DNA from 2 places in the Streptomyces sp. NBC_00659 genome. Region 1 is predicted to be linked to the other one. Evidence: predicted binding sites of a transcription regulator. Region 1 holds the regulator's gene; the other holds the start of a gene.

The links. The regulator HspR, encoded in region 1, represses chaperone genes until heat shock. The targets are predictions, from matches to a motif close to TTGAGNNNNNNNNNCTCAA.
Region 2: the regulator HspR is predicted to act here: its motif matches at 1,661-1,679, upstream of lon (endopeptidase La).

The regions. Positions count from the first base shown of each region.
Region 1 covers NZ_CP109031.1:5,153,536-5,157,955, forward strand. Annotated here, with positions in the region: gene grpE (nucleotide exchange factor GrpE) at 1-489, shown strand, start outside; gene dnaJ (molecular chaperone DnaJ) at 523-1,713, shown strand; gene OG410_RS22420 (heat shock protein transcriptional repressor HspR) at 1,721-2,173, shown strand; gene OG410_RS22425 (sugar ABC transporter substrate-binding protein) at 2,877-3,959, shown strand.
Region 2 covers NZ_CP109031.1:6,352,960-6,357,379, forward strand. Annotated here, with positions in the region: gene OG410_RS27860 (spermidine synthase) at 1-634, opposite strand, end outside; gene OG410_RS27865 (hypothetical protein) at 1,231-1,509, opposite strand; gene lon (endopeptidase La) at 1,702-4,116, shown strand; gene OG410_RS27875 (lysozyme) at 4,233-4,420, opposite strand, start outside.

The DNA of each region.
Region 1 (4,420 bases):
ATGGCGCTCACCGAGCGCACCGCGGACCTCCAGCGGCTCCAGGCCGAGTTCCAGAACTACCGCCGCCGGGTCGAGCGCGACCGGATCGCGGTCAGGGAGGTCGCCGTGGCGAGCCTCCTGACCGAACTCCTGCCCGTGCTCGACGACATCGGCCGCGCGCGGGACCACGGGGAGCTCGTCGGCGGATTCAAGTCCGTCGCCGAGTCCCTCGAGACCGTCGCGGCGAAGATGGGGCTCCAGCAGTTCGGCAAGGAGGGCGAGCCCTTCGACCCGACGATCCACGAGGCCCTGATGCACTCGTACGCGCCGGACGTCACGGAGACGACGTGCGTGGCGATTCTGCAGCCGGGGTATCGCTTCGGCGAACGCACCATCCGCCCCGCGCGGGTGGCCGTCGCCGAGCCGCAGCCCGGGGCGCAGCCGGTCAAGGCCGAGGATCAGGCCGAGTCGGCCGAGGACAAGGAGAGCGGTGGCCCGGACGAGGGCTGAGCTTGAACGGACGAGGAAGGAGGGACGTCGGGGATGAGCACCAAGGACTTCATCGAGAAGGACTTCTACAAGGTCCTCGGCGTCCCCAAGGACGCCACCGAGGCCGAGATCAAGAAGGCGTACCGGAAGCTCGCCCGCGAGTTCCACCCGGACGCCAACAAGGGCAACGCCAAGGCCGAGGAGCGCTTCAAGGAGATCTCCGAGGCGAACGACGTGCTCGGCGATCCCAAGAAGCGCAAGGAGTACGACGAGGCACGCGCCCTCTTCGGCAGCGGTGGCTTCCGGCCGGGTCCCGGCGCGGGCGGCGGCAACTTCAACTTCGACCTGGGCGACCTCTTCGGAGGCGGTGCCCAGGGTCAGGGAGCGGGAGGAGCCGGCGGCTTCGGCGGCGGCATAGGTGACGTCTTCGGGGGCCTGTTCAACCGCGGCGGCGGCCCCGCCACGGGCACGCGTACCCAGCCCAGGCGCGGCCAGGACATCGACACCGAGGTCACACTCTCCTTCACGGAGGCGGTGGACGGCGCGACCGTTCCGCTGCGCATGACCTCGCAGGCGCCCTGCAAGGCCTGCTCGGGAACCGGCGACAAGAACGGCACACCGCGCGTGTGCCCGACCTGTGTCGGCACCGGCCAGGTGGCGCGGGGCTCGGGCGGCGGGTTCTCGCTCACGGACCCCTGCCCGGACTGCAAGGGCCGCGGCCTGATCGCGGAGCACCCCTGCATGGAGTGCGCCGGCAGCGGGCGGGCCAAGTCGTCCCGCACGATGCAGGTCCGCATCCCCGCGGGGGTCAGCGACAACCAGCGGATCCGGCTGCGGGGCAAGGGCGCGCCGGGCGAGCGGGGCGGCCCGGCCGGTGACCTGTACGTCACCGTCCACGTGGACGCCCATCCGGTCTTCGGCCGCAAGGACGACAACCTCACCGTCACCGTGCCCGTCACCTTCACGGAGGCGGCACTGGGCGGCGAGGTGAAGGTCCCGACGCTGGGCGGCCCCCCGGTGACCCTGAAGCTTCCGCCGGGCACGCCCAACGGACGGACCATGCGCGCCCGGGGCAGGGGCGCGGTCCGCAAGGACGGCACCCGGGGCGACCTCCTGGTCACCGTCGAGGTGGTCGTCCCCCAGGACCTGTCCGGCAAGGCTCGTGACGCGCTCGAGGCGTATCGCGAGGCGACCGCGGGTGAGGATCCGCGGGCGGAGCTGTTCCAGGCCGCGAAGGGAGCATGACGGAGCCATGGACACGACCGGTCGTCGACGCAACCCCTATGAACTGACCGAGGAGACCCCGGTCTACGTCATCTCGGTGGCGGCCCAGCTCTCCGGACTGCACCCGCAGACCCTGCGTCAGTACGACCGGCTCGGTCTGGTCTCTCCCGACCGTACGGCCGGCCGGGGCCGCCGTTACTCGGCCCGCGACATCGAGCTGCTGCGCACCGTCCAGCAGTTGTCGCAGGACGAGGGCATCAACCTCGCCGGCATCAAGCGCATCATCGAGCTGGAGAACCAGGTGGCCGCGCTCCAGTCCCGTGTCGCGGAGCTGGAGTCGGCCCTCGACGGTGCCGCGGCCGCCATGCAGCAGCGCGAGGCCGCCGTGCACGCCTCCTACCGGCGTGACCTGGTCCCGTACCAGGAGGTCCAGCAGACGAGCGCGCTGGTGGTGTGGCGTCCCAAGCGGGCGGCCGACTGAACCCGGTCGCCCGGGCGGTACCGGACGAACCCGAAGGGCCCGGAGGTCATCGACCTCCGGGCCCTTTCGCGTGCCCCGCGCTTTCCGGCCGGAGCGGCGAGGTTGACCGTTTTTGACCGAGTGGCTGAAACCTTCTCCCTGAGGTCTGTTTTGCGTATGTCGTCCGTATAGGCCCGGTGGCGGAGGTTCGGGACGTCCCTTTCGTCGTGCGGGAGCGGGCGGCGATAAGAGGTGTTCGCGGTGAATTGCCGTCAATGAAGCGGCGGTGTGCGCTTGGTCACTGCGAGGGCGGCCGCGCCGGCCGCGCCGAGTGGCCGGCGCGCAGGGGTGAGCGTGGGGGCCGAGGTGGGGGCGCCTCGCGCGGGAGTGTCCTTGTCCATGTGTTTCTTCGGGTCTGACCGATCGTCAACGGCGGTTAAAAACCGTCGGCGATCGCGACTCCTGTGAACGGACGTGGGATGTCCATGTGAATGACGGAAGGTGAAGCTGAGGGGATCGATCGGTGGATGGGCGTAGTATTTTCCCGTCGCGTTCACTTGTGGAACACGAAACGCCGTTGCCATCTCGTTAAGTGATTACTCCTTGACGCTGAGGTGATCGCCGCGTTGGCTTTCAGCCACCTGGGTCGCAATGCTGCAACCTCGCCCGGAAGGCACCTGCTGTGAAGACTCGTAACACCGGCCTCCGCCGTACCGTCATAGCCGTGGCGTCGTCCGCCACGGCCCTCACCCTCGCCGGATGCGGCGTGGTCGACTTCGGTGGGAGTGGGAGCTCGGCCAGCGCCACGAAGGGCGACGACATCACGGTCGGCCTGCTCCTTCCGGAGAAGGAGAACACCCGTTACGAGAAGTTCGACTACCCGATCATCCGGGAGCAGGTTCAGAAGCTCACCGAGAAGCAGGGTGACGTCCTCTACCTGAACGCGGAGCAGGACGCTGCCAAGCAGCTCCGCCAGATGCAGCAGATGATCGACGACAAGGTCGACGTCATCCTCGTGGACGCCGTGGACTCGGTGTCGATCGCGAAGGGCGTGCGCAAGGCCAAGGAGGCCGGGATCCCGGTCATCGCCTACGACCGTCTGGCGCAGGGTCCGATCGACGCGTACATCTCCTTCGACAACGAGCTGGTCGGCGAGACCCAGGGCAAGGCCCTGGCGGCCGCGCTGGGCTCCGACACGGCCTCGAAGAAGATCATCATGATGAACGGCTCGTTGACCGACCCGAACGCCGCGCAGTTCAAGAAGGGCGCCGAGTCCGAGCTCAAGGACAAGGTGATCGTCGCCGCCGAGTACGACACCAAGGACTGGAACCCGGTCAACGCCAAGGCCAACATGGAGAAGTCCATCCAGGCCGTGGGTCTGAGCAACATCGCCGGTGTCTACGCCGCCAACGACGGCATCGCGGGCGCGGTCATCGACGTCTTCAAGGCCGCGGGTGTCAGCAAGGTGCCGCCGGTCACCGGTCAGGACTCCGAGCTCATCGCCGTGCAGCGGATCATCAAGGGCGACCAGTACATGAGCGTGTACAAGTCGTACCCGCAGGAGGCCAACGCCGCCGCCGAGATGGCCGTCGCCCGGGTCCAGGGACGGACGATCGAGTTCGACGCGCTCACCCGCGACAAGGTCAGCAGCCCCACGAACAAGGACGTCCCGTCCCAGCTCGTGCCCGTGGTGGCCCTCACCAAGGAAAACATCGAGAACACGGTCGTCCAGGACGGCATCTACACCGTCGACAAGATCTGCACGACGGCCTACAAGGCGCTCTGCAGCTCGCTCGGCATCAAGTAGGACGCTCCGCCCGGACGTCTCGGCACCGAGACGGCCGGCGAGCACGGTTCCGGCCCCGCTCGCGGGTGCGCGCCGACGGCGCCCACCCGCGGCCGGGGCCGTTCCCGTACCGGCCCGGCCCGGAAGGCCTCCCAGGAGGGCGCTGCACGGCCTCCCGCCGCGCCGGAGCCCCCCGCCGCCGCCCCGGCGCGCCCCGGCCCCCACGGCGCCCTCTGGGGCCGCACGCCCCCCTTTCGGCATGATCGCCCCGTGCCATCGCCCCGTGCCCACCGCCCCGCCCATCGCCCCGCGGGTGGCGGTCAGGCGGTTTGCGGGTCCGGTGGACTTTCGTCGCGGTGCCCGTTCCCGCGCAACCTCCGGTTCCTTGAGGCCGAGCGTCGTCGGCGGCTGCGGCCGGGGCGGGTGCGCTCGCCGCAAGTCCCCCGGAAGGAAACGGAGTCGGGGATTCGGGCGGAGGGTCT
Region 2 (4,420 bases), 1.2 Mb from region 1:
GGGCAACGGGGATCACTTCGGTACGGACCTGTCGGAATCCGGCATTCCGCAAGGTAACTTCAAATTCCGGAGAGGGCTGCGCCGACCACACGGCGAGGACGCCGCCAGGCCTCAACGCCCTTGCGCAGCCTGCCAGTCCGGACGCACCGTACAGTCCCGCGTTGCCTTCGGTGACCGTCCAGCCGGGTCCGTTGTCGATGTCGAGACACAGGGCGTCGAACGTGTCGGAGATCTCATTGACGTAGTCGACGAGGTCCCTCTCGACGATGTCGGTGCGCGGATCGGCGAGCGCCTCCGCGGACAGTTCGGCGAGCGGGCCGCCCCGGTGCCAGTCGATGATGGCCCGTTCGCGCTCGACAACTGTGATGCGCCCCCAGTGACGGTCGGCCGCGGCGTGCGCCAGCGAGAACCCGACGCCGAGCCCGCCGATCAGCACGCTCGGCTCCGGGCGCCCGTCCAGCGCGTCGTACGCCGCGTCCATGAGCAGCCGCTCGGAACGCCCGTCGGAGGTGTCCATCAGGAAGCATCCGTTGGCGATGATCTGGAGCAGTGCTCCGTGGCGCCGCAGCACGACCTCGCCGTACGGGCTCTGACGGCGGTCGATGACTTCGGGAGTCTCGTACGAGGCGGTCATGGCCGCCATCCTGGCATTTTCACCTGTACGGGTCGCGGGAATCGGCCGGGGGCGGGGAGATGGCGTGAAGGGGTGACGGCGGGCGCGGCGAGGTTGACGCGGCGCCGAGCCGGAGGCCCCGGACGCGGCTCAGGCTGGCCCTCGACGACCGCCGACCCGAGCCTCCGTCCTTACCGGCCGGGCCTCCACGCTCACCGGCTGGGCTTCCGCTCCCACGGGCTGGGCCTCCGCCTTACCGGCCGGGCTTCCGCCCTCGGCCGACCGAGCCTCCGCCCTCCGCCGGCGGATGGGGAGATGGCGTGAAGGAGTGACGGCGGGCGCGGCGAGGTTGACGCGGCGCCGAGCCGGAGGCCTCGGGCGCGGATCGGGCCGGCCCTCGGCGACCGCCGACCCGAGCTGTCGCCGTCCGCCGGCCGGGCTTCCGCTTTCCGCCGGCCGAGTCTCCGCTCCCACCGGCCGAGCCCTCGCGTCCGTCGGCCACTCCCCGAGCGGCCGTCCATCGGTCACTCCCCGAGTGGCTCACGGGCCTCTTCGTCCGCCCCCTCGCGGACAAGAAGCGACCCGTTGAGCCGTAAGAGGGACGGCCGGGCGCCTGTTCAACGGCGGGGTGCCCCGTTCTGGGCGTCGGACGCGGACTGCCAGGCCTGCACGCCCGCCAGGGAGGCCTCCTTGGCCTGTCGCCACTTCATGGCCGCCACCTGCGAGGGAGGCACATCCATGGCGCGGAGCATGCGCCGGCCCGCGGCGAACACGGCGGCGGCCGCGATGACCATGCCGGTGCACGCCACCAGGGCACCGGCCGCGGTGAGCACGGCACCGGCCGTGACGAGCCGGGTGTCGATCTCGAGCTTGTTCTGGGCGAGGTGATGGTTCATGACTCCAACCATCCGAGGCCGGTGGCCACCTCGCATCCCGAAGACGGCCCGGGAGGCCCCGAAGCGCACGAGGCCGGGACGCCCGCACCGGGTTCACAAGCGATCGCTCACAGCGAACGGCCTCCGGGGAACATTGCGGAGTCCCCGTGCATTGAGTCGGCATAGCTCAACTTGACTGCCGAAGGGGAGATCATGGCTTCGACGTCCGCATCACTCACTCTGCCCGTGCTGCCGCTCGACGACGAGGTAGTGCTGCCCGGAATGGTGGTTCCGCTGGATCTGAGCGACCCCGATGTGCGGGCCGCGGTGGAGGCCGCTCAGGCCGCCGCCCGTTCAACGCCCGGGAAGCCTCAGGTACTCCTGGTGCCGCGTATCGACGGGACCTACGCGAGCACCGGTGTGCTCGGCACGGTCGAGCAGGTCGGCCGGCTGGCCGACGGTGACCCGGGCGCGCTGATCCGAGGGCGTGGGCGCGTGAGGGTGGGCGCGGGGACCACGGGTCCCGGCGCGGCACTGTGGGTCGAGGGCACCCGGGTCGAGGAGACCGTGCCCGACCCGCTGCCCGGCCGGGTCACCGACCTGGTGAAGGAATACAAGGCCCTGGCCACGAGCTGGCTGCGCAAGCGCGCCGCCTGGCAGGTCGTGGACCGGGTGCAGCAGATCGACGACGTTTCCGCCCTTGCCGACAATTCCGGTTACTCACCGTTCCTTTCCGTGGAACAGAAGGTCGAGCTGCTGGAGACCGCCGACCCGGTGGCCCGGCTGAAGCTCGCCACCGAACAGCTCCGCGAGCACCTCGCCGAGCAGGATGTCGCCGAGTCCATCGCCAAGGACGTCCAGGAGGGCGTCGACAAGCAGCAGCGCGAGTTCCTGCTGCGGCGCCAGCTGGAAGCCGTACGCAAGGAGCTGCGCGACCTCAAGGGAGAGGAAGGAGAGGACGAGTCCGGCGACTACCGCGCCCGTGTCGAGGCCGCCGACCTTCCCGAGAGTGTCCGCGAGGCCGCCCTCAAGGAGGTCGAGAAGCTGGAGCGGTCCAGTGACCAGTCGCCCGAGGGCAGCTGGATCCGGACCTGGCTCGACACCGTCCTGGAGCTGCCGTGGAACGAGCGGACCGAGGACGCGTACGACATCCGGGGCGCCCAGGCCGTGCTCGACGCCGAGCACGCCGGTCTGGACGACGTGAAGGAGCGCATCACCGAGTACCTCGCCGTGCGCAAGCGGCGCTCCGAGCGCGGTCTCGGAGTCGTCGGCGGCCGGCGCGGCGGCGCCGTCCTCGCGCTCGTCGGCCCGCCCGGTGTCGGCAAGACCTCACTGGGCGAGTCCGTCGCGCACGCCATGGGCCGCAAGTTCGTCCGCGTCGCCCTCGGCGGCGTCCGGGACGAGGCCGAGATCCGCGGACACCGCCGTACGTACGTCGGCGCGCTGCCCGGCCGGATCGTGCGCGCCGTCAAGGAGGCCGGGTCGATGAACCCGGTGGTCCTGCTCGACGAGATCGACAAGGTCGGCTCCGACTACCGGGGCGACCCGGCGGCGGCGCTGCTCGAAGTCCTCGACCCGGCGCAGAACCACACCTTCCGCGACCACTACCTGGAGGTCGAACTCGACCTCTCCGACGTCGTGTTCCTCGCCACGGCCAACGTTCTGGAAGCCATCCCGGAGGCACTGCTCGACCGTATGGAGCTGGTCCGCCTCGACGGCTACACCGAGGACGAGAAGGTCGTCATCGCCCGGGACCACCTGCTGCCGCGCCAGCTGGAGCGGGCGGGCCTGGAGAAGGACGAGGTCGTCCTCGACGAGAGCGCGCTGCGCAAGCTCGCGGGGGAGTACACCCGGGAAGCGGGCGTGCGGAACCTGGAGCGGGGCATCGCGCGGCTGCTGCGCAAGGTCGCGGCCCAGCACGAACTGGGCCGCCGGGAGCTGCCGTTCACGGTGAAGGACACCGACCTGCGCGAGCTCATCGGGCGTCCGCACCATGTGCCCGAGTCGGGGCAGGACCCGGCCGAGCGCCGTACGGCGGTGCCCGGCGTCGCCACGGGTCTCGCGGTCACCGGCGCGGGAGGTGACGTCCTCTATGTGGAGGCGTCGCTGGCCGACCCGGAGACGGGCGCGGCCGGTCTGACCCTCACCGGCCAGCTCGGGGACGTGATGAAGGAGTCGGCGCAGATCGCGCTCTCCTTCCTGCGCTCGCACGGCGCGGAGCTCGAACTCCCCGTCGGCGATCTGAAGGACCGGGGCGCGCACATCCACTTCCCGGCGGGCGCGGTCCCCAAGGACGGCCCGAGCGCGGGCGTCACGATGACGACCGCCCTGGCGTCGCTGCTGTCGGGCCGGCTGGTCCGCACCGATGTGGCCATGACGGGTGAGGTGTCGCTGACCGGCCGTGTCCTGCCGATCGGCGGGGTGAAGCAGAAGCTGCTCGCCGCGCACCGGGCGGGTGTCACGACCGTGATCATCCCCAAGCGCAACGAGGCCGATCTGGACGACGTCCCGGCCGAGGTCCTGGAGAAGCTCGACGTCCACACCGTCACGGACGTCCGCCAGGTCCTGGAGCTGGCACTGGCGCCGGCGACGAACAGCGCTGTGCCGGAGGTTTCGGTGGCCGCGTGACGGAGGCTGCCGGAAGGGAAGGCCCGGGTCCCGTGAGGGAGGCCCGGGCCTTCGCCGTGCCGCGCGTCGGGCGCCTTCGCCGTACGCCGGCTGTCCTGCCGTACGTCAGGCGCCTGTCAGCCGTTGGCCAGTGCCTGCACCCGGTCGAGCGCACCGTTGAATTTGTCGTGGTCCCCGACCGTCGGGCCCGACGACGTGTACTGCCACATCGTGTAGAAGCCCCAGCCGGCCGGGAGCGTCCCCGGATCGGAGGCGTACCGCGCTATCCACAGGGGATGGGCGGACGCGAAGCCGCCGTAGTTGC